DNA from 3 places in the Paenibacillus sp. S-12 genome. Region 3 is predicted to be linked to each of the others. Evidence: riboswitches for the same ligand, from Rfam matches in the RefSeq annotation. Region 3 holds a riboswitch; each other region holds the start of a gene.
The links. Region 3 has a riboswitch for cyclic di-GMP ahead of NO352_RS19055 (4'-phosphopantetheinyl transferase family protein). Riboswitches for the same ligand answer to the same signal wherever they lie in the genome.
Positions count from the first base shown of each region.

Region 1: another riboswitch for cyclic di-GMP. It lies ahead of NO352_RS23255 (MucBP domain-containing protein); the one in region 3 lies ahead of NO352_RS19055 (4'-phosphopantetheinyl transferase family protein).
Region 2: another riboswitch for cyclic di-GMP. It lies ahead of NO352_RS23080 (CAP domain-containing protein); the one in region 3 lies ahead of NO352_RS19055 (4'-phosphopantetheinyl transferase family protein).

Region 1 covers NZ_JASIUF010000026.1:116,675-124,261, reverse strand. The annotation lists gene NO352_RS23280 (hypothetical protein) at 54-869, shown strand; gene NO352_RS23275 (TVP38/TMEM64 family protein) at 957-1,604, opposite strand; gene NO352_RS23270 (cold-shock protein) at 1,907-2,107, opposite strand; gene NO352_RS23265 (ABC transporter permease) at 2,348-3,055, opposite strand; gene NO352_RS23260 (ABC transporter ATP-binding protein) at 3,045-3,968, opposite strand; cyclic di-GMP riboswitch class I at 4,418-4,505, shown strand; gene NO352_RS23255 (MucBP domain-containing protein) at 4,657-7,587, shown strand, end outside.
Region 2 covers NZ_JASIUF010000026.1:70,239-77,825, forward strand. The annotation lists gene NO352_RS23055 (response regulator) at 1-993, opposite strand, end outside; gene NO352_RS23060 (hypothetical protein) at 1,102-1,398, opposite strand; gene NO352_RS23065 (aldehyde dehydrogenase family protein) at 1,632-3,110, opposite strand; gene NO352_RS23070 (stalk domain-containing protein) at 3,375-4,652, shown strand; gene NO352_RS23075 (alpha/beta hydrolase) at 4,862-5,164, opposite strand; cyclic di-GMP riboswitch class I at 5,396-5,486, shown strand; gene NO352_RS23080 (CAP domain-containing protein) at 5,613-6,674, shown strand; gene NO352_RS23085 (class D sortase) at 6,746-7,396, opposite strand; gene NO352_RS23090 (NAD(P)/FAD-dependent oxidoreductase) at 7,478-7,587, opposite strand, start outside.
Region 3 covers NZ_JASIUF010000019.1:63,420-71,006, reverse strand. The annotation lists gene NO352_RS19060 (copper amine oxidase N-terminal domain-containing protein) at 1-1,853, shown strand, start outside; cyclic di-GMP riboswitch class I at 2,410-2,496, shown strand; gene NO352_RS19055 (4'-phosphopantetheinyl transferase family protein) at 2,580-3,299, shown strand; gene NO352_RS19050 (non-ribosomal peptide synthetase) at 3,327-7,587, shown strand, end outside.

The DNA.
Region 1 (7,587 bases), on a different contig from region 3:
TTGCGGGTTTTTTTGTTGCCTGGAAAATGAATGAACGATTAAGGAGGTTTAGAATGAAAAGAAGAATTGGGAACATCATAGCTATCATGCTAATCGCATTGCTCCTGCATCCACCATTCTTAGCTATATCCCATGCAGCCGGGAAAGAATTGTCTCCCTCAGCCAAGTCAGCAATGACGAAAATGACGGAATCGACAGCGACTGTACAAGCAAGCTCTATGAACACCATGTACAGTGAATTGATTGCTCTGCAAAATCAAATCCTGCAGCGTGATGGTTCATTAAAAAAGCTGCAAGCAAAAAACAAGGAGACCTTAACCAATATCCGCAGCAGGCTCCAGCAATGGGATACTGATAAGATTAACAAACTGGAAGCCTCTCTAAAGCAGACAAGACAGCGCTATGAGCCCCTGTTCGCTTCTTATCAGCTACTGAACGATCAAATTTCCCGTACAGTCTCCAAAAAAGACGAGAGAAAGGAAATGCTGCGCAAGCAGCGCGATATTGTGAAGGCCGCTGTACAGCTAGCCCGAATGGATATTAAAGCAAAGGTAGGGGCTGTGAAGAAAGCGCGAGACAGCAGATCGAAATTCGTCAAACGTGTACGTGAGATTTTGGCGGGCATTCCTTCCGTCAATGCGCAAATGAAATCTGAGCGGAGCAGGGTCAGCGAACTCCATAAACGCGCTACACCTCTATGGAGCTCACTCCATCGAGCCGTCAAGAAGGGGGATGCAAAAAGCTCGCTCCAATCCCTAACATCGCTCGTCTCTCTTATTCGTCAAATTGATCAGTCCAAGAAGAAGCTGGAGCAGCATGAGGCACGCATTACCGAGATCCTGCACAAAGCAAGAGCAGCGTTTGCTTGACGTTCATTAGGTTTATTATGGTTGTCATGTAATGAGCCAGATTTCTTCTGTAAAAATGAAAATCCCCGGAGTTTATCCGGGGAACCTTTATACCGATTGCTTATGTTGTTCTATGGTGGCAGCGCTGCGTTCATCTTCATTAGCATAACGTGTAAAGCGCGCTTCAATTTTTTTGCTAATATACAAGGACAGACCGATAAATAAGACAACAAAAATAAGCTGCAATGGGTGATCAATAAACCGTTGAATATCGTGGCCAATATAAGATACGGTGAACACCATTAGCGCCTTCCCGAATAAAATGGCGATGAAGAAGGAACGAATGCGCATACGCGCCACGGCCGCGACCATATTTATGAGGACGAACGGCCCTACAGGAAAAATACTGAGCAGGAAAACATAACTGAAGGCGTTATGACGCACCCACAACATGCTCTTCTTCACCTTCGGCTTTTCTGCCCAACGAGACAGCAGAGGGTGGCCTGCTATCTTGCGAACGATGAGGAACGTCAACATGCAGCCGCTCACAATTCCGATCCAAGAATAAAGGAACCCCCACCACAGCCCATATACCGCAGCATTGACACCAACAATGACAATGGTAGGCAGCGGAGGGATAAAGGATTTCATGAATGTTAACAAGATGCCGGGCAGCGGCCCGAAGGAACGGAATTGCTCCAACAGCGCCGTCAAATGTTCTTCTGTAAAATAAGAGGTAATCTCGGATAATTCCATGTTGTACGTATCCACCAGCCTCTATATTAATCTGTCTGAAAATGGTTCTATCCCCTTGCAGTCATGCAAATTTTTAGCTTGCTTGCAAATAGCATAACATAATTTAGGAAGCTCATACGCTTTCCTGCACAAAAAAAGATCGACAATTACATGGCACATTCCAAGCTCACTTCGTACATAATCATTACCAATGCATATGAAAAAAGCCGACCCTGAGGGTCAGCTCCTTGTTGTACAGCTTATTCTGAATACCTATAATAAATGCCCCAAACCTAAGGTTTGGGGCATTGTATTTACGTGTCTTACAGCTTTACAACGTTCTCAGCTTGTGGTCCACGGTTGCCTTCAACTACGTTGAACTCAACGCGTTGGCCTTCGTCCAACGTTTTGAATCCGTCGCCAGTGATTGCGGAGAAGTGTACGAATACATCGTTGCCGCCTTCAACTTCGATGAAACCGAAACCTTTTTCTGCGTTGAACCATTTAACTGTACCTGTTTGCATGAACAAATACCTCCTAAAATTTACATGACCTCTTATTTACATTAATAAATAAAATTCACATATTGGACAAGGTTATTCTGTTTCAAAATAACCCTCTGCAATATGTGAATCAGGTCAAATTTGAATATAGTTATCTTACCACAGGATTACCTAAATAGCAATTCCTGTTTTTTTAATTTGTTTTTGAATCGCGTTGTCGAAGCCGTACCTTCAACGAACTTGGACACGACAGCAGCTGCGCTAGTTCACAACGTCTACTCGATCAACCTTCTTAATCGTCATATATATAACGAATACACCAATTAGTGCCAAGCTAATTGGAATGATAATGATGGAATTTAACGATATACCGCCAACTCCTACATTGTTGGAGCATACAATAAGCGAAATAATCAAGGAAGAAGTAATCGTTACTGGCGTCGAATATTTCTTCATGCCAAAATATAAAGGAATGAGACTCATCAAACTCGCTGCCAGTGCGTTCATCACGAATTGGAATGCCCCTTCCCCGATAATCGACAAGGTCAGCGTCTCTTGAATGCTGGGTTTCACGGCATTAGCCGTCAGCAAAATCGCACTGAGCACGATTTCAGATAAAATAATGCTGACGAATGTAAATGTACAAACAATGAACAGCTTACTGATCAAGAGCTTTTTCCGGCTTATCGGGTACATGAACAAGATGTTGATGGTCTTAGATTTATACTCCTCGATAATATATCGTGATAATAGCACAGCTGCAAAGGTAATAAACGTCAGCCGTACGATTGAATCCACGCCCGCAAAAAGGGCATTATATTCGGGAAAAGCAATATCATCTAACGGTGTCCGGGTATATAACATTAAAAATAGTAACGCCATCATGACGACGTTAGCTATGATCGCCCCACGTATGTATCCGCCAATTTTAAACTTTCGAAGCTCCAATTTTACTAGATTAAGCAACATGATCGCCTCCATCCAATAACGATAAAAAGTACTGCTCCAAGGAACTGTTTTTCTTGTGAATCGATTCAATTTGGATATCATTCAGGACCAATTCCTTCGTCAACACTCCTTGCTGGATATTCGGATCATATACCCGGATCATCCGCTCATCCATAACCCGCAGATTGTGTATGCCTAACTTATCTTCTAGCAGGAATGAAGCTCGCGTGCAGTCGCTTGTCACAATCTCAACATATTCACAATTTTTCATTCGAACCTCATCCATGGATACTTCTTTAATTAACCGGCCATGATTAATGACGCCAATCGTATCTGCGACAAGCTCAATCTCACCCAATAAATGACTGGATATCAAAATTGTCGTGCCATATTGCTTGCTCAGCATAAGCAGCAAATCCCGGATCTCCTTAATCCCTATCGGATCCAGTCCGTTAATAGGCTCATCAAACATAAGCAACTCCGGCTTCGTCGATATTGCTCTCGCGATACCGAGGCGCTGCTTCATTCCTAATGAAAAGTCCTTGACCGATTTATTTCCAACATGATGAAGCTTCACAAGCTCCAGTGCCTCATCAATGGAATGCATATTGTGATACCCCATATATGCACAATGCAGTTCCAGATTATCTCTCGCCGACAGCTTGTCATAAAATACGGGGTATTCGATAATTGTCCCCATGCGGGATAGCAGATGATAGGAATCAGGAGCTAATGTTTCTCCGAACAATTCGATTTGACCAATCGTAGGCTTAATTAGGTTCGTAATCATCTTCATGATCGTTGTTTTGCCGGCCCCGTTCGGCCCTAGAAATCCATAGATCTCTCCCTGGCGAATATTCATATTTACATTCGAGACGACCTCTTTGCCTTGGAACGTCTTCGACAGATGATGTGTACGTACTAGATACGTCATGGCAGTATCTCCTCTCACTCAGTTGCCAATTTCCCGATGTCTTCATAGTTATTGTATAAGACAGTGTTCTCTTATTCCTTACTCAATCCTTACAAAAATCTTAAGCCCTATGGGGTGATTGTTTTACCGGCTGTATACACCATATGTGAATTTGCAAATCAGTCTTTTAACTACTCTAATTATTATCATATGGACATGGCGGCGATTCAAATGAATATTTATGTTCTATATCTGAATTCACTAGCATATCAATTTCTCGTAATAGAGTAAGATACGACACTCTGTCCGATGTATGATTCAACTCTAGTAGGTTAATACTTGTAGTATGTATACCAACTAGTATTTTCTTATCATTGACAAATTGTTCCTCTTAACCTATATTGAGCATGATAGTTCCCTATGCCTAGGATCTCAGTCATCTACGCTTACATTTACGAAGCACTTAATTAAATCTCATAGGGCACACTAATCGAAAGATTAGGCCGCAAAGCTTCGGAGTCTAACGGTCTTATGACCTATGACAGTCCGGCTGCAACTAACGATCACGTTATTGCAGCCGGACTTTTTTTATTTATGTGAGGTTCCGACGGAATTAACTTTCCGTTGAGCTATATAAATAAGAATGAGGAGGCATGGACTCACTGTAGTTAAGGGAGGAATAAAATGAAAAAATGAGGTGGCGAATTGAATGAAACGTAGAGTAAAGTTAGCTGTAACATGGCTGTGCGTATTTGCCGTGTTCTTCGGGTTTATTCCTCACACACTGCAAAGTGCAGATGCAGCCGCACAAGATCCAATCTGGCCAGAATCAGGTGCTGTGAAATTAAGCAAGACAGCGAAGCCAACCGGGACGCCGGGAGAATGGAAGATTACTCTAACCGCCGAAGGGAAGAACGTTGAAGCCGGTGACACCGATGTCGTACTTGTCTTAGACAAGTCAGACAGTATGAGATCCTACAAACGGTTAGACAATGCCAAAAAGGCAGCAGAGAAATTTGTAAATACGCTGCTTTTTTCCAACGTCAAAACAAGAATTGCTCTTGTCACGTTTAGCACCAGCTCAGAGGACACATCATCCGGATTCCTTGGCCAGAATGATAAACAGCAGCTCCTGAACAATATTAAGGGTATCTCGGCTTCCGGAGGGACAAACATACAAAGCGCTCTCTACACAGCACATCGTTTATTAGCTACCAAGAGTTCAGCCAAAAATAAATTTATTGTGCTGCTCAGCGACGGTGCGCCAACGTTCAGTTCTCCTGCAAAAAAAGCTGCCTCTTATTCATGGCCCAACAATAAGTACAACTTTGTATTATCAGATTTTGACTACACCAAGACTATCGGTTCAGGCAACAGCTATCAATTATCCTCTGGCTTGTTCGGGGATCGATACACGATAGGCAACTATACGGTTAAGGACAATGGAATTCCTACGATATCTCAAGCCAAGGCATCCAAGGATGCAGGAATCAACATTTATTCGATCGGGCTTGAGGTCGGCAATGATGCTAACGCTGTATATGTATTAAAAAACAGCGCTTCAGCAAACAACTATTACCCATCTGACAGTGCGGAGCTGGAGAAGGTTTTCTCTGAACTGGCAGGGAAAATCTCTTACGCGGCTGAAAATGCTGTAGTCAAGGATCCGATGGGTGAAATGTTTAACCTTATTTTCAAGGGTAATGCACCTGTTGAAAATCAAGACTATAAAGTATCTCAAGGGACAGTGAAATGGGATGCAGCTTCTGAAACGTTTGTATGGGACGTTGGCAACATCGTAGAAGGAAGTCCGGCAACCTTGACATATACCATCAAAATGGACTCTTCCAAAAATCCAAGCGCCGATGTCAATTACCCGACAAACGGGCGAACTACCATAGAATACACAGATGTGAATCAACAACGTACATCAAAAGAGTTTGAAGTGCCGCAAGTCAGCTTCGGCAAAGGCTCCATACTTGTGAAAGGCTACAAGGTAAATGACCAAGGCGAGCCTATTAACGCAGACGGCAAGGTTGTTGAACGTGTGGATCTTGCAGAGCAGTTGTACAGTGGATCCTTCACCGTCAACGGCAAGGACGCGCTGGACATAGGGCCGAAATACAAGGTTCCTGCTCCGAAGCTTGATAACTATGTATTGAAAAAGGGTACTGACCCTACAGAAGAAACGTTAACGATTCAGGAGCCTAATAAAACCATATGGTTCGGATATGCGCTAGCTCCACAAAAGTTAACGATTAAGTACGTAGATAGAGAAACAGGTAAATCCATCGCTAACGACGACTCTTCTCTCTCCGGCACAATCGGACAGACGATTACGTTGAAGGCTCTGGATATTCCGGGTTACACACCTGAGAAGACTGAGGTTCAGTACACGTTCAAGGCCAAGGACAACGAGTACACCTTCTTCTACAAGAAAACGGATCTCCCTATCACTATCAAGTTCGTCGATAAAGATACGAGCAAGTCCATTGCTGACGACGACACTTCTCGTTCAGGCAAAGTTGGCGAGGCCGTTACGTTGAAAGCTCTGGATATTCCGGGTTACACGCCTGAAAAGGCGGAAATAACCTATACCGTCAAAGCTACAGACAACGTGGTTACCTTCTTCTACAAAGCAAACGCTCAAAAAGTAAACATCCACTACATTGACCAAGATACCAAGCTACCTATCGCAAAAGACTCTTCGAAAGACGGCAAAACTGGAGAATCAGTAACACTGACTGCACTTGAAATCACAGGCTACACTCCAGTGAATCCGGAAGTCAGATACACATTCACGGCTGAGGCTAACCAAGAGAATACCTTCTTCTACACCAAGAATGCTCCTGTAGAACGCACTGTTCACGTCCACTATAAAGAGGCGGATACTGGTGCGGTTCTGAAGGAATCTACTTCGACAAGCGGTAAGGTTGGAGAAACGGTTACGCTGAAGGCGGAAGATATTACGATTAATGGTGTTGTCTACGTTCCTAACACTTATGAACATGAATACACCATTACTGACAAAGAGGAGCAATCCTATACCTTCATCCACACCAAGAAGAACGTTATTCCTCAAGAACGCACCGTGCACGTCCACTATAAGGATGCAGCTACTGGCACAGTTCTGAAGGAGTCCACTTCAACAAGCGGCAAGGTTGGGGCAACCATCACACTGAGAGCAGAAGATATTACAGTTGATGGTGTAATCTACGTGCCAGCTTCCTATCAGCATGAATACGCAGTCACTGAGCAAGCTGAACAATCCTATACGTTCTTCTACAGCAAGAAAGAGCTGCCAACCTATTTCGTAACTGTTCATCATCTTGAAGAAGGCACTGACGCAGTGCTGCATGAACCTACTACGGTCAGTGGAAAGTCTGGCGAAGTCGTTCATGTAACAGCTGAGCCAATTTCCGTCGCTGACGCCGTGTACCAGCCAATAAAATTCAACCATGACATTACAATTGAGGGGACTCCAGAACAACTGTATACGATTTACTACAAGAAGGGCGAACCAGTAGAGCCATTGCTGCTGACGGTATTGCATCTGGATAAGGAAACTCTTGCACCGCTGGCAGAACCAACTTCACTGAAAGGCAAAGCCGGGGAACACATTACGCTGAAACCTACACCG
Region 2 (7,587 bases), on a different contig from region 3:
GCCATGCTCCATGTGAGGGAATTTGTCTATTATTTGGCGATAGATCAGTATGGCCTCTGAGTGCTGACCTTGAGATACGTAATATTGAGCGATTGCTTCCGTATGATTCAGCCAAATGGTACGGATACGTTCCCATTCATACTCAGCCCATGCATAGCGGTGCTCTTCTAAATAATCACCAGCGTATGCATTCATAATGGCAAGATGCCGGGGCAAGTTATCCGCATCCAAGGGAGGTGCCTCACGTACAGAGCATTCCCATTCTTCTACATCAAGCTTTAGCGCACCCCAAGCCAGACGATATCCATCGTCCTTATACTTCACTTCTAAATCAAGCTCTGCGGACTTGATCATTTTCCGGATCTGATAAATAGCGGTATGCAGTTGCGTCGTGGCGCGTTCCGTATCATACTTCGGCCAGAGCAAATCCATTAGTATTTGCTTATTCACGGTCTTCTCTCGGTAATAGAGCAGGTATGCGAACAGTTCTTGAGCCTTCAGTGTTTTCCATGGGAAGCGCTGTGCGGTTCCTGCTGCATTCACATAGTGGAGGCTTTGCAGGCAGCATAGTGTTGGTTTGGGAGTATTTACACTGGCAGCAGTACGTTCCCCAGCAGGGGGATTGGACAGCGTGAGCCGCTGCAATGTTAAGGCAAGCCGATTGTGATGCACGGGCTTTAATAAGTAATCAAGTGCATTGAGCTCAAATGCTTTGACCGCATACTCTTGATAGGCAGTAACAAATATAATATGAAGCTGGGGATGGATTTGCAGCAGACGTTCTGCTAGTTCGAATCCATTAATCTCAGGCATTTCTATATCTAAGAATGCGACGTGAAGCGACTCATGCTGAGCGATATCGATTGCATCACAGGGGTTGGAGCAGGTGATGATTCGCTCGATTTTATTTCGTCCGATTTGTTCGGTAAGCAGCTTTTCCATTTTCTTTAGAGCGAGTCGCTCATCATCAACAATTATGGCATGCAGTCCCATTGTCAAGATAGCCCCCATTCTATTTCTATACTGAACATGCAGAAGGAAGAATACTCGGAATATCTACGTAAGAATATGAAGAAGACTTCGCAAATAAAAAACGGCGGTTTAAAAGTTCAGGTGCTTATGTTCCAGCATATCCCGCATATTAATAGACTTCAAGCTGGGAAGAGATTCGACAAGTGTGCAGCTTTTCCAATCTTCCATCAGTATGTATCCGCGCCGCACTAATGCAAAGATCGTATTAGTGGTACAATGCCATTCGGGGATTGCTTTACTGCCAGAAGCCCCTTCGATTATAGCGGCACCTTGAAATGTCCAACATCCTCCACTCCAGCGAATGAGCCGTCCGCCATGCTTACGTGCTTGCTCAAGTGCTTCTTGTTGAATGATGGATAATAGCATGTTCGTATTCCTCCAGCAATCATAGTCTTACTCGATACTTCTATTAGAACATATAAGGCTGAACAAAATCTGAATTCGAAGGATCGAGATATCAAGAAATAGCAAGACGATGGCTAACTTGCTTGATCAACGAAGATACAAAAGAGCCGGCTCCCCAAGAACCGGCTCTATCTCTTGATATGCTGCTGGAAAATGGAATATGGGCTATATCCGACGATGTTTGCAGTGGCGAATTAGTCGAGATTAACCCATACAGTCTTTACTTCGGTGTAATTGTCTAGGGCGTAGGAACCCATTTCGCGTCCGATGCCGGACTGCTTGTAGCCGCCGAACGGAGCGGCTGCATCGAATACGTTGTAACAGTTCACCCATACCGTGCCTGCTCTGAGCTTGCTTGCGATGTAATGGGCACTCTTCAAATCCTGTGTCCATACGCCGGCTGCCAGCCCATAGTCTGATTGATTGGCCTGTTCAATCAAGTCATCCAGTGTATCATAAGGCAGTGCGGCCACAACTGGACCGAAAATTTCTTCGCGGGCAATCGTCATTTTCGGATCGACCTGTGCAAAGACGGTAGGCTCGACGAAGTAACCTTGATTGTAAGGGACTGATCCGCCCGTCACTAATTCGGCGCCGGCTGCCCTGCCTGCTTCGATATAGCGCCGGACAACCTCATGCTGCTCAGAGGATACGAGCGGCCCCATTTCCGTCTCGAGATCCAAGCCGGCACCTACACGAATTCGTTTCGCTTCGGAAGCGAGATCGGCAACGACGTTGTCATAGAGCTTTTTCTGCACGAAGAGGCGCGAGCCGGCAGAGCATACTTGTCCCTGGTTGAAGGTAATGCCGCGAAGTGCTCCCGGCACGGCGCGCGACAAATCAGCGTCAGGCAAAATAATATTCGGCGATTTTCCTCCAAGCTCAAGTGTCACCTTTTTTAAGGTGTTGGCAGATTCGCGCATTATGGATTTTCCTACAACGGTTGAGCCTGTGAAGGCGATCTTATCGACGAGGTTATGCTGGACAAGCGGTGCGCCGGCGGTTTCCCCAAAGCCTGGAATAACGTTCACGACGCCTGGCGGGAATCCAGCTTCTTGAATCAGCTGCGCGAGGTATAGAGCAGACAGCGGCGTTTGCTCAGCAGGCTTTAGAACGACGGTGCAGCCGGTAGCCAGGGCAGCGCCCAGCTTCCAAGCAGCCATCAGCAGCGGGAAATTCCACGGGATGATTTGGCCGACGACGCCGACAGGCTCATGTCTTGTATAGGTGAGGAAGTTGCCTGCGGTTGGAATCGTTTGTCCAACGATTTTAGTCGCCCATCCCGCGTAGTAACGGAAATGCTCAATCGTAAGCGGGAGATCGGCAGCAAGTGTTTCACGCAGCGGCTTGCCGTTGTCCAGCGTTTCTAGCTGCGCGAGTTCTTGCTTGTTCGCTTCAATTAAGTCTGCCAGCTTGTAAATGAGGCGGCTGCGATCTGCTCCGCTTAGACGCGACCATTGTCCATGATCGAAGGCGTCGCGGGCCGCTCGAACGGCTCTATCGACATCCTCTTCCCGCGCTTCAGCCACGACAGCAAGAACTTCTCCCGTTGCAGGATTAAGAGAGGAGAATACGTTATTTTGTGCGGCTTCCACCCATTCCCCGTTGATGAACAGCTTTTTCGTGCCTTGCAAGAATGCTTCTACCTTAGGACTGATCTGAATCTGTGACAAGACGCAATCACTCCTTCTACTTGGAATTGGTACATTGGTTAATAACTTGTACATTACATATGTATTCTCGTGCTGTGCGAATCATGCCCATTGCTGGTATGTACGTCAAGGAGGTAGATTTTACCTGATTGTGGCGTGTACATAAATATAGGAAAAACAGGCTTTCTATGAAAAAATGAGTTATTATTAAGGGAGATGAGAGAGTGATAGAGATAATCATTTTCGATCACCATCTTGTCATTTTGCAGGGAAAGAGGGAGCTTCATGAAAAAGAAATTACTTATCAGTTCGTTGATGTCTATGCTGGTAGCTTCTACACTGCTGTTCCCGCAGCAGTCAGAGGTTGCAGCAGCGGCGGCAGGAAATAGCCAGGCTTCGACGAAAACCAAAATTATGCTGGATGGTTATCCGCTTGAGTTTGCTGCTGAACCCGTCATTGTACAGGGAAGCACGATGGTTCCGTTCCGTGGCATTGCTGAGGCGCTTAATATTGAGGTATTGTGGAATGCCAAGAGTAAGACAGTAACAGCGAATCAAGCGACTGCTGAGGGGAAAAAGGTAGTAGTTCTTCAATTAAATCAGAAGAAAGCTAAGGTCAGCGGAAAAGAGGTAGAATTGGCAGCGGCGCCATTTTCACGAGCAGGCACCACGTATATTCCCCTTAGCTTCTTTAGCAAGCAGTTCGGTGCACAAGTATCTTGGGATCAGAAGAGTCGGGTTGTTGCACTTCAATCCCCGCCGAAGAAGATGTACAGCTTGGCTTTCTATGCGCTGAAATCCTTCGGCGAGCGTCAGTACATTCCTCAATTTGACTCGGTTGCATTTGGCTGGGCACGGCTTCAGGACGATGGGACGATTACAACAAGCGGTTCCGAGTACAACTGGCCTCAAGCTGCAGGGGATATCACTCCTGAGAGTATATTGGATAAGGCCAAGCAGGATGGAACGAGTCCGTATTTGATGGTATTTTCGACTGACAGGAAAAATGAGCTGACGAAAATGCTTGAAGATGCGGCGCTGCGAGACAAGGCGATTGAAGACATTATGAAGCTTGTCGCAGACAAGGGATTTTCCGGTATTGTGCTCGACTTCGAAGGTTTGGGTCTGTCTGGCGATATCGAAAAAGCGAAGCGGGACTATAATGAGTTCGTTATCGGCTTGTCCAAACAGGCCAAAGCAGCGAACATCAAGCTGTCTCTGGCGCTTCATCCGTTGAATGGAGCTTATAAAGGATACGACTACAAGACACTTTCGACAGCGGCGGATGATCTCATTATTATGGCGTATGAATATACGAGAGGGAAAGTTCCGGAGCCGTTGGACAAGGTGAATGAGGCAATTAAGCTTGCTCTGAAGGAAGTGCCGAAGGAGAAGCTGATATTAGGCATTTCCACTTGGAGTGAGAATGAGAAGACGATTAGCAGCGTGATTGGACTAGCTAAACGCTATCAGTTGAAGGGAACGGCATTGTGGAGATTAGGGCTCATTGGGGAAGCATCCAAGGCGCAGATTGACAAAAATGTGATTCCGTTAAAATCCTAAATTCTAGTTACGAGAAAAAACAGCCATTATTTATGCTTATGATATAAATGTATTTACTTGAAGATAGCTGATTTATTCAAAATAGCCGGCCTTATGGCCGGTTATTTGCGTTGGCAGCGTTAGCAATACAGGTGCAAATAAAAGCCGTGTAATCTGTATCATCACGAAACCGGGAAGCAAAGTTGCCCTCCCGGTTTGCTTTCGTACGATTAATGACACGTTACTTCGGGGAACTCATTGTTGGCACCCTTTAGAAGGTGTCCCCCGATTCCTTTACGCTGCTGTTCCTTCATTTCAGCGAGTTTATCGGCCTTCAGGAACATGGCGGGCTTGCTGCTAAGTGGATTCATGTCCAGCTCATAGAGGGAGCCATCCATATTAACAGCTGCGCTTACGCGACCATTTATGTTCAGCACGTTGAAGGCAGTTGCGCCCCCGAAGGAATGTCCCATGACAGTCTTGTCCATGTCGATAGTTCCTGTTAGCGGGCTTGAAATATGACCGGCATTCAAGCTGTCAAACTGACGAATGACAAAGTTCAGCCTAAGTGATGAAGATTAAAAAGAAGCCGGCAGTTGGTGTAAGATTCGTTTAAAAGTCTGTGTTTCAGCAATTTCAATATTTGTTCAGAATCTAGAACAAAGACGGCTAATGTCACTTTTTTGACGAATCAAGGGATCTTTATGAATCAGATGTGTACAAGCCATTTAGTTGCATGTTACCATAGACATATAACTGTTACATTTGGATAATGGCAAACCCTAGCGAAAGCAGGGGACGCAAAGCCACGGGTCTAATGCATTTACACAATGCGATGACAGCCGGGTTGCCCTAATTGCAATATGAGCGTCTATTTAAGTGCGCCGCCATTAGGGTGGCGCTTTTTTGTACGTATGAAGAAGCGCCCCTGGTGTTCATCTCATTCGAGCGGACAACGTCAAAGAATGGGAGATGGTAAGGATGCGGACACGTTGTACAGCAACAAAAGACAACAACGCAACGATTCAACAACAAAATAAACTATGGCTAGCTTGCAGGAAGCAACGAATAACGCTGCTGGTTAGCGCATCAATGCTGTTCGGGATGTTCATTTCTCAGCCTGCCCTCTATGCAGCAGATAAGCTGAGCGGAAGCGGGACCCCTTCCTTGGAAAAAGTGAATGCGCCTCAGACAGCAGCAATCAATGTCCAAGGCATTTCGATGGGCATGAGCGAGAAGCAACTTATTGAGCGATTGGGCCAACCTGCTCGCAAAGACCTTAGTGAATATGGCTTTCAGTGGTATATTTACAATCAGGATTATAAGCAGTATGTACAGGTAGGTGTACGCAATCATGAGGTTGTGGCCCTATACACAAATGCAAAGGGAAGCTATGGCGGCATTGGATTCGGTGCGACGAAGCAGGAAGTTGCAGCAGCCTTTGGGACGTCGCTTAGCAGTATTAAAAAAGGAAATACGATCTATCATTACAGGGACAACGGTGGGAAATACAGCCTGCACAAGGTTGGCAATGCGTATGCAACCGTGTTCTATGATTTGAATCAGCGCGGTACAGTAACGGCTGTCCAATTTATCTCTGAAGAGGTGGAGCTGTCATTCAAAGGCTATTTTGGTACGCCTAGCGAGCAATTGCGGACAAGCTTCGAACAGCAGGTTTTCGATCTTGCAAATGCGGTTCGCGTCCGCAATGGTGAGAAGCCGCTGCAGTGGAATGATAAAATTGCCGGAACAGCGCGCAAGCATAGTGGAGACATGGGACGGAGAAACTTTTTCGATCATAACAATCCAGATGGCAAGTCTCCATTCGATCGGATAAAGGCAGACGGAATCGTGTATAAGTCAGCAGGAGAGAATATAGCAGCCGGGCAGACTAGCGCGATTTTTGTCCATGAGAACTGGATGAATTCAAAGGGCCATCGCGCCAATATTTTGGGAGGCTTCTCTAGCATTGGTGTGGGGGTATATTTCGGAGGCCCATCGAAAGTTTACTATACGCAGAACTTCTTTACGCCGCAAAGCTAGTTAATAGAATCATGAATCATGAAAAGCGCCGCATTCATATACTGAAGGCGGCGCTTTTTTCTGCAAACTTATTACAGCGTGTTGTCCATAACAGCCTTGACGATCAGTCGATGGGTAGCCGTATCGATCGGTTCGCAAGTAATCAATGTCAATTCCCGTGCATCCGGATTCTGATCCAGAACGGACAGATCCTCCGGTACGACGACGGATTTCGACTGTACGGTGTAGGTATACGTTTGTTCGGCTGTTTCCAGCTGAATCTTATCCCCTGCTGTTAACTCATCCAGTCTATTGAAATGCCTGCCGAAGGTCAGGCTGCGGTGACTTGCCAATACGAAGTTGCCGAGCTCTCCCGGCATTCGTCCAGGCACCACAATTCCGCTTCCCACCTTAAGAGAAGCCGGAGTAGCCCCTTCCACCATAGGTTCGCGCAAATCAATTTTCGCTATAGAAATCGTGCCGTACACATGCAGACCATCTATGACTTTCGGTTGGAGCTTCTTCTTCCCGGCGGCCGGATCGCTCTCTGATGTTGAGGACACAGGAATGATATCCTGAGGGAGATTGTCCCATTCGGTAAGCAAGCGAAGCTCTCTTTGCTGTTCATTGTATTCGTTCCACTTGGGAAACAGGATAAGAGCTAATCCGGTCAGCAGTAACAATAGCGCTGCAGCGCCGATCAACCGTGATAGTATTAATCTCTTCTTTGAAATAAGAGGCACCCCCTTACTGTTGCATTCGTGCCTCTATTGTACCGTATGCGAAGACTTATTTTCCACGACTGACCATGAGGAAATACAGATTTATTTGTTCTTTCCTTCTCGTTTTTGCATGAGTGCTTTATGTATCCAGATCGCAGCTTGTGATCCCTCGCCCAATGCGATTGTAACCTGCTCGGAATGCACGCCTATAT
Region 3 (7,587 bases):
CGAAAGTTAGCCAAGTGGGCAATTATGGAGATGGCCGCGATATTCAGATCAGCTTTAATCGCTCTTCCGATGAATCGCGCGTAAGCTACTACCGGATTTTTGCAGTGAAATATTCGGATGCTTATCGCTTTGATTTGACTGAAGCAAACCGGGTTTCATCCAGCAATTATTATGATGTCTCGAAGAATGGCTATAGCATTACTTCAACATTGCCATCTAATATGCGTGATGTGAATGGCTCATTAATCCGCAGAGGGGAAACGTACCGTCTGTTCGTCATGTCAGTTTCGAATAGCAACTCTGACTACAATGCATTGTCGGGCGCATCCGATTCCATCAATATTTCGAATAACTCAACGGTATACAATGCTTCCAATGTAAGAGTAAGCGATGTAGGAGATTATAATGACGGCCGCGACATGATGGTTACCTTTAATCGTGCATCGGATGAATCGAATATTAGCCAGTATCGCATCATGGTTGTGAAATCAAGCAGATCGTATCGCTTTGATGTATCTGAAGCGAACAACGTATCCAGCTATAACTACACGTCAGTGAACACGAATGGAAGAGACATCAGCCTCAAGCTGAGCTCTACTGCTAGAGACGTAGATGGCGATCTGATCCGCAATGGAATCAGCTACCAAGTATACGTGCTTTCGGTTGGACGCGGCAGCTATGTGAATTCCTTGTCCAGCTCTTCAGATTCGATTACATTGTCTAACAATTCGACGGTCTATCCAGCAACGAACGTATCGGCGAGCAGTATGGGCGGCAATTACAATGATGGACGGAACATGGGGGTAACATTCAACCGTGCCGCAGATGAATCGAATGTGAATCATTATCGTGTCATGGTTGTGAAGTCTTCCAATGCAAGCCGTTTTAACCTGACGGAAGCGAACAGAGTAAACAGTTGGAACTCGACGGTCGTGAATCGTAATGGCAGCAGTTTGTCAACAGTACTTGGTTCGGATGCAAGAGATGTGGATGGTGCGCCAATTCGCAACGGTATTAGCTACCGGGTCTTTGTGCTCTCTGTAAGCGCGAATAATCAAGCGAACAATGCGTTGTCTGCTCCATCTCCTGAGGTTACGCTCAGAAGCAATGCCTCAGTTGATGTTGTAACGAATGTAGAAGCGAAGATTATTGGCGGAAACGGCAATGCCAGCGATATTGAAGTGGGCTTTGCTGCATCATCCAACAATTCTTATGTTAATGAATACCGCATTATGGTCGTTCGTGCTGATCAGTCTTATGCCTTTGACACATATAGTGCGGGACTTGTGAGTTCATCAAGCTATATTCGGGTTGGAAGCCAAAGTGGCTATGTGAGACAATCGCTGACAAGCAGCTTGCGTGATGTTCAAGGGAATGTCATTCAAAAAGGTATTGCTTACCGGGTCTTTGTGCTTACGGTAGCTGACAATAGAAGCGGCTCCTCGAATGCTTTGTCTTCGCCTTCTGGTGAATTTTCCTTGGTAGATCAATCCGTGCAGGCCCCTACGAATGTGTTTGTGGCGAGAGAAGGAGCGAATGAATTCAAGGCCTACTTCTCGAAGCCAAGCAGCGACAACGGAATTGCCTATTATGGAGTAATGGTCGTTCCTTCCGTATCGGCAGATTCATTCAACCTGGATCAGGCGAATCGTGTGGGAGGAAATAATTATAAATTGGTAAGCGTGTCGGGCGATGGATCGACCATGTTCTCGTTGTCCGATAATGATGTATACGGAAATCCAATTCGCACTGGTGTTGCCTATAAAGTATTTGTGGTGTCCGTAGCGGATGGACGATATGCAACGGTTAATGCTCTCTCAAATGCCTCTAATGAAATCATTGTTGGAAACTGATAGTAAATCAAGCCAATGGCAAACAGACTGAACGGCATAGAATAATAGCATTTTATAAGAGCCTCGAATGCATTTCGAGGCTCTTATGCATTCATAAGGGAATTATTTTAGGGATAAGAGGGATTTTTATGCTGGTATTCAATGATAAGGAGTAATTTTAACATTAGGTCTTCAATCGACAATTTTGTCGAATGAAAAAAGGAGAGGAAACGAATGGAAATGTTAGAAAAAACGCAGTTTAGGGGTGTTTTTGTCGGAAAAAAGTCGAAAAAACACTTAATTACAACTAAAAAATGACAAAAAATGATTGTCCGTGTCGAAAATTTGAAAATTGATATGAAAAGGTATTAATCTTTTCATTTAAGCAGCCGATATAAAATATGGGTCTGTAGTTGGATAATTGTGAACAGGTATCCAGCATGCTGATATGTAATATGTACTTTAGACCTAATCACGCGATACATGTCACAAGAACTAGTGCGTAAACAATGTTATGACATTCTTGCCTGGTAATCGATTTGCAACAATCAATGGAGACATCAAGAAGAACAACATCAGGATTAAAAGGCAAACCCAGTCGAAAGTTGGGGGCGCAAAGCCTCGGGCCTAACGTCTATTGGATTATGGCAGCCGGGCTGCCATTCGAGTTGCGGTAACCAAACAACGGTTATTTGGTGACAAGGCTATTCCCAATGGCCTTTTTTTTGCGCACAAAGGTTGGGGTAAATGATGGAAATTGTGTTGCTGAAGTGGGACGAATGTACTTCCTATAAAAACATAGCTTCGTTGATGGATCGATTTATCCCGTATGTTACGCCTGAAAAATACAAACGGTTAGACAGACTTCGAGAGCGTAAAGATCGTTACCGCGTGGTTGCAGCTGATATATTGGCTCGCATCCTGCTCTCTCGAGCGCTGAACCGATCGAACGACGAGATTGTTATTCGTACTCATTCATTCGGCAAGCCGTATATAGAGGGCAACCCGGTATTTTTCAACATCTCTCATGCCGGTGCATTCATTGCAGTGGCATTGGATAGAGCGCCAATCGGGATTGATATTGAGCAAGCAGGGGAATGGAGCATGGATGTGGCTAGGCTGATATGCTCGCCGCGTGAGCTGGAATTGCTTGCAAATACGGACGACTGCCGTGCGCGTCAGGAATTGTTTTTTTACATATGGACGGCTAAGGAAAGTGTGTTGAAGGCAATTGGTGTAGGTCTCAGTCAGCTTCCAAGCACTTTCGAAATCGTGCAGGAGACAGCCGTACCTGTACAGCGTAATCAATTATGGAAAGTTAATCATTATTATGTAAAGCAATATGTCGTTCCTGAAACAGGCTATTGTATGACTGTGTGCGCACAGCATATGGATTTTGCCAAGCAAATAGAGTACATCACATGGGAGCAGTTGACTCATTGGTTTATGAAATGGGTTGGATCGTGATAAAGGAGAGGACGAAGATTGGCTTTCATGGAATTGACAGTAGAACGATTGACAGGCTATGACGCACATTCTATTGAGCTGCCTGAGGAGACGTTGCGTCTTCTGAAGGATCATTCGACCGAGCATTCGGTCAAGTTGGAATCCGTCATATGCGGAGCGTGGGCAACGCTGTTGTCTCGTTTCTACAACTCACAGCAAGTAACTCTTCATGCCGTTCAATCGAGTAATGGCAATGGCAATCATACCGTAGTCAGCCAGGATGACGTGACCATGCAAGGAATTATGAACATTCATAACAGTTTGTTGGCTTGCACAGAAGGGCGTAACCTGACTTGCTCTGAAATAGGAATAGACAGCGATGTAGCAACATACTGCTGGTACGGAGCAGATGCTCAACCGATGCTTCCGGAGGGGACACAGGAATGCGGTTTGCATTGCTGCATCCAATCTGTTGATGGAGTTGGTTCGACACTGCTGTTTACCATGTACTATAAGGAAAATCATTTCCAATTATCGACGGTGGAGAAGCTGGCGGAGTATTTCCTGCAACTGTTGCAGGAAATGGTTAAGCACCCTCAGAAGCGCATTGGCGAACTGGAGATGTTAACGGAGCAGGACAAGCACCAGTTGATCGAAGGAATGAATCAGACTCGGGTAGATTACCCGCATACATTTACAGTTCCGGCACTGTTCGAGGAGCAGGCGCAGCTTCATCCTGACCGGGTGGCTGTAAAGGAAGATGGCCGTGACCTGACATATCGTGAGCTGAATGTGCGTGCGAACCAATTAGCGCGCAGATTGCAGAGTCGGGGCATTGGCCGTGAGCATTCCGTTGGGATTATGGCAGAACGAAGTGCGGAGATGGTTATAGGGATATTGGCTATCCTCAAGGCAGGGGGAGCTTATGTACCTATTGATCCGGATCATCCTCAAGATCGCATTCAGTACGTTTTGGAAGACAGCCGCACGAAGCATGTGCTGTTAAGCCGTTCATCACAGGCGGATTTGCCTGCTAACATGGAGCTTATCTATATTGATGACCCGACACTTGCTGATGAGTCAGGAGATAATTTGGCATCTATCAATCAGCCGGAAGATCTTATTTATATTATTTATACATCTGGATCGACAGGACGGCCTAAGGGCGTTATGGTTACCCATCGCAATGTCGTTCGCCTAGTTAAGCGAACGAATTTTGTGAAGTTTAACGAAGGCGATCGAATTTTGCAAACGGGGTCATTGGTGTTTGACGCCTCAACATTTGAAATATGGGGCTCGTTGCTGAACGGCTTAGGTCTGGTTCTCATAGACAAGACAGTCATTTTAGATGCAGAACAATTAGAGCAAGCACTCGTTCGCCACGGTGTAACGACCATGTTCTTAACAACAGCGCTTTTCATTCAATTGGTGGATCGCAATCCACGCATTTTTGCGCCTTTGCGTCAATTACTCGTAGGTGGAGAGCTGATGTCGCCGAAGCATTTCTATCGTGCAGCCAAGGAGTGTGCACCGATCGACATCTCGAATATCTATGGGCCTACGGAAAACACCACCTTCTCGACTTCCTATCTGATGAAGGAGGAAGGAGAGGGCACGATCCCAATCGGTACACCGATCACGAACTCAACTGCCTATGTCGTAAATAATTATGGCATGCTGCAGCCGATTGGAGCTGTAGGAGAGCTGTGGGTTGGTGGTGAAGGTGTAGCACGCGGCTATCTGAACAAGGAAGAAATGACGCGCGATAAGTTCATCGATAGTCCATTTGTGACTGGTGAGCGCATCTACAAGACGGGTGACCTTGTTCGCATGTTGCCAGACGGAAACCTGGAATTCGTGGGACGCAAGGATCATCAGGTAAAAATTCGTGGCTATCGCATGGAGCTTGGCGAGATTGAAGCGCAAATTCATACGCATGAACAGGTAACGGAAGCATTGGTTGTTGCCTTCGAGGAAGCGCCTGGTCAGAAGGCGCTATGTGCTTATATTGTCGCAGATGAAGATATGACAGCCGCTATAATGCGCGAGTATTTAGCCCAGCATTTGCCGGAATTCATGGTGCCAGCTTACTTCATGTTCTTGGAGCGGATGCCGCTGACGATCAACGGGAAGATCGATCGGGCCAAGCTGCCTCAGCCTGAGAAGCAGGAGCGCATGTCCGCTAACTATCAAGCGCCGACAACGGCGACTGAGAAGAAGCTGGCGAAGATTTGGGAGGAATTGCTCGGAATATCCCCAGTCGGTACGGAGGATCATTTCTTTGAAATAGGCGGACACTCCTTGAAGCTGGGGCAGCTGCAGGCACGTATTTCGGCTGAATTCCATGTCTCGTTATCCTTTAAGGATTTGTTCTCTAATCCATTTGTCGGCAAGCTTGCTGCACAGATTGATGGAGGAGCGGAAGCTCAATTTGAGTCGATTGCGCCTGTTGAAATGAAGTCGCACTATTGTCTCGCTCCAGCACAGACGCGGATGTTCGCTCTTCAACAGCGAGGCGGTGTCGGCATGGCTTATAACATCCCGCTTGTGTATGAAGTGAACGGCCAGTTGGACACTGATCGGCTGAAGCAGGCATTGAATCAATTAGTCCAACGGCATGAAGCGTTCCGGACTTCGTTCCACTGGGAGCAGGATAAGGTAGTGCAGAAAGTGCATGCAGCGATCGAACTGGATGTGCCGGTCATGGAAGCGGAAGGCCGTTCGGCCGGCGAACTGGCGCAAGCATTCGTTCGCCCATTTGAGCTGGATAAGGCACCGCTTTTGCGAGCTGCTATTGCGGAGCTCGCGCCTGAACACTATGTGCTGATGCTGGATATCCATCATATCGTATTTGATGGGACATCACTCAGCGTCTTTGCAGAAGAATTGGCGGCGCTGTATGAGGGTGAGCAGCTTGCGCCAATAACGCTGCAATATAAGGATTACGCAGAGTGGCAGTCTGCACGTGTGCAAGATGAGCAAGAGCATGAGCCTTATTGGTTGAGCGTTCTAGAGGGTGATATACCACTGCTTGATCTCCCAACTGATTATCCGCGTCCTCAGGTGCAATCGTTTGAAGGGGACATGGTACGCATTGCGTTGTCCGCGGAGACGGTGGAAGGCTTGAAGCAGCTTGCTCTTCGTCAAGGCACTACGCTCTATATGGTGCTCTTATCGGTATACAATGTACTTCTGTCCAAATATGTGGACAAAGAAGACGTCATTGTAGGCTGTGCGGTTGCCGCGCGGACGCATACAGATGTTGAACGAATGATGGGCATGTTCGTCAACACCCTGCCAATTCGCAGTTATCCAGAGGGCGGCAAGGTCTTTGCACAATATTTGAACGAGATGAAGGATACGCTCCTGCTCGCCTATGAGCATCAGGATTATCCGCTCGACAGTCTAGTAGAACGGCTGCAGCTGAAGCGGGACTTGAGCCGCAACCCGCTGTTCGATACGGTATTTGTTATGCAGAATATGGGCAACATTTCGCTGCAAGCAGGCGATGCGAGCTTTACACAGCTTCCTTACCATAACGGCACGTCGAAGTTTGATTTGACGCTGGAAGCGATTGAGCAGGAAGAGGAGCTCGCATGTAACTTTGAGTACTGCACGAAGCTGTTTGCACGCACCACGATTGAGCGATTAGCGAGCCACTTCGAGCAGCTTGCGATGCAGGTTGCACAGCAACCGGACAGCATTATTGGCGAGCTTGATCTGCTTACTAAGCAGGAACGCGAGGAAATTGTTCATACGTTCAATGGCACGACAACGGACTATCCACGTCATGCAACTGTGCACAGCTTGTTCGAGGAGCAGGTTCGTTTGACGCCTGATCGTATTGCACTTGTTGCCGGTGAACGAGAGTTTACGTATGCGGAGCTTAACACAGAAGCCAATCGATTAGCTCATTATTTGCGGGAGCAAGGGACAAAGGCAGAGCAGCCTGTAGGGCTATTCACGGAGCGTACCCCAGAAATGATTATTGGTGTGCTTGCGATCTTGAAGGCGGGCGGGGCTTACGTGCCGATCGATCCTGACTATCCGCAAGAACGCATTCAATATATGCTGGAGGACAGCCGTGTTGCCATTGTATTGACGAGCGACCACTTGGCAGAAAGATTGCCTGATGGACTAAGAAGCATTGGCTTCACAGATTCGGCACTGTCAGCTCAACCAAAGGACAATATCGAGATCGTTAATGAACCTGATCACCTCGTGTACTTAATGTATACATCCGGATCAACTGGCAAGCCAAAGGGGGTTATGGTAACCCATCGCAATGTCGTGCGTCTTGTGAAAAACA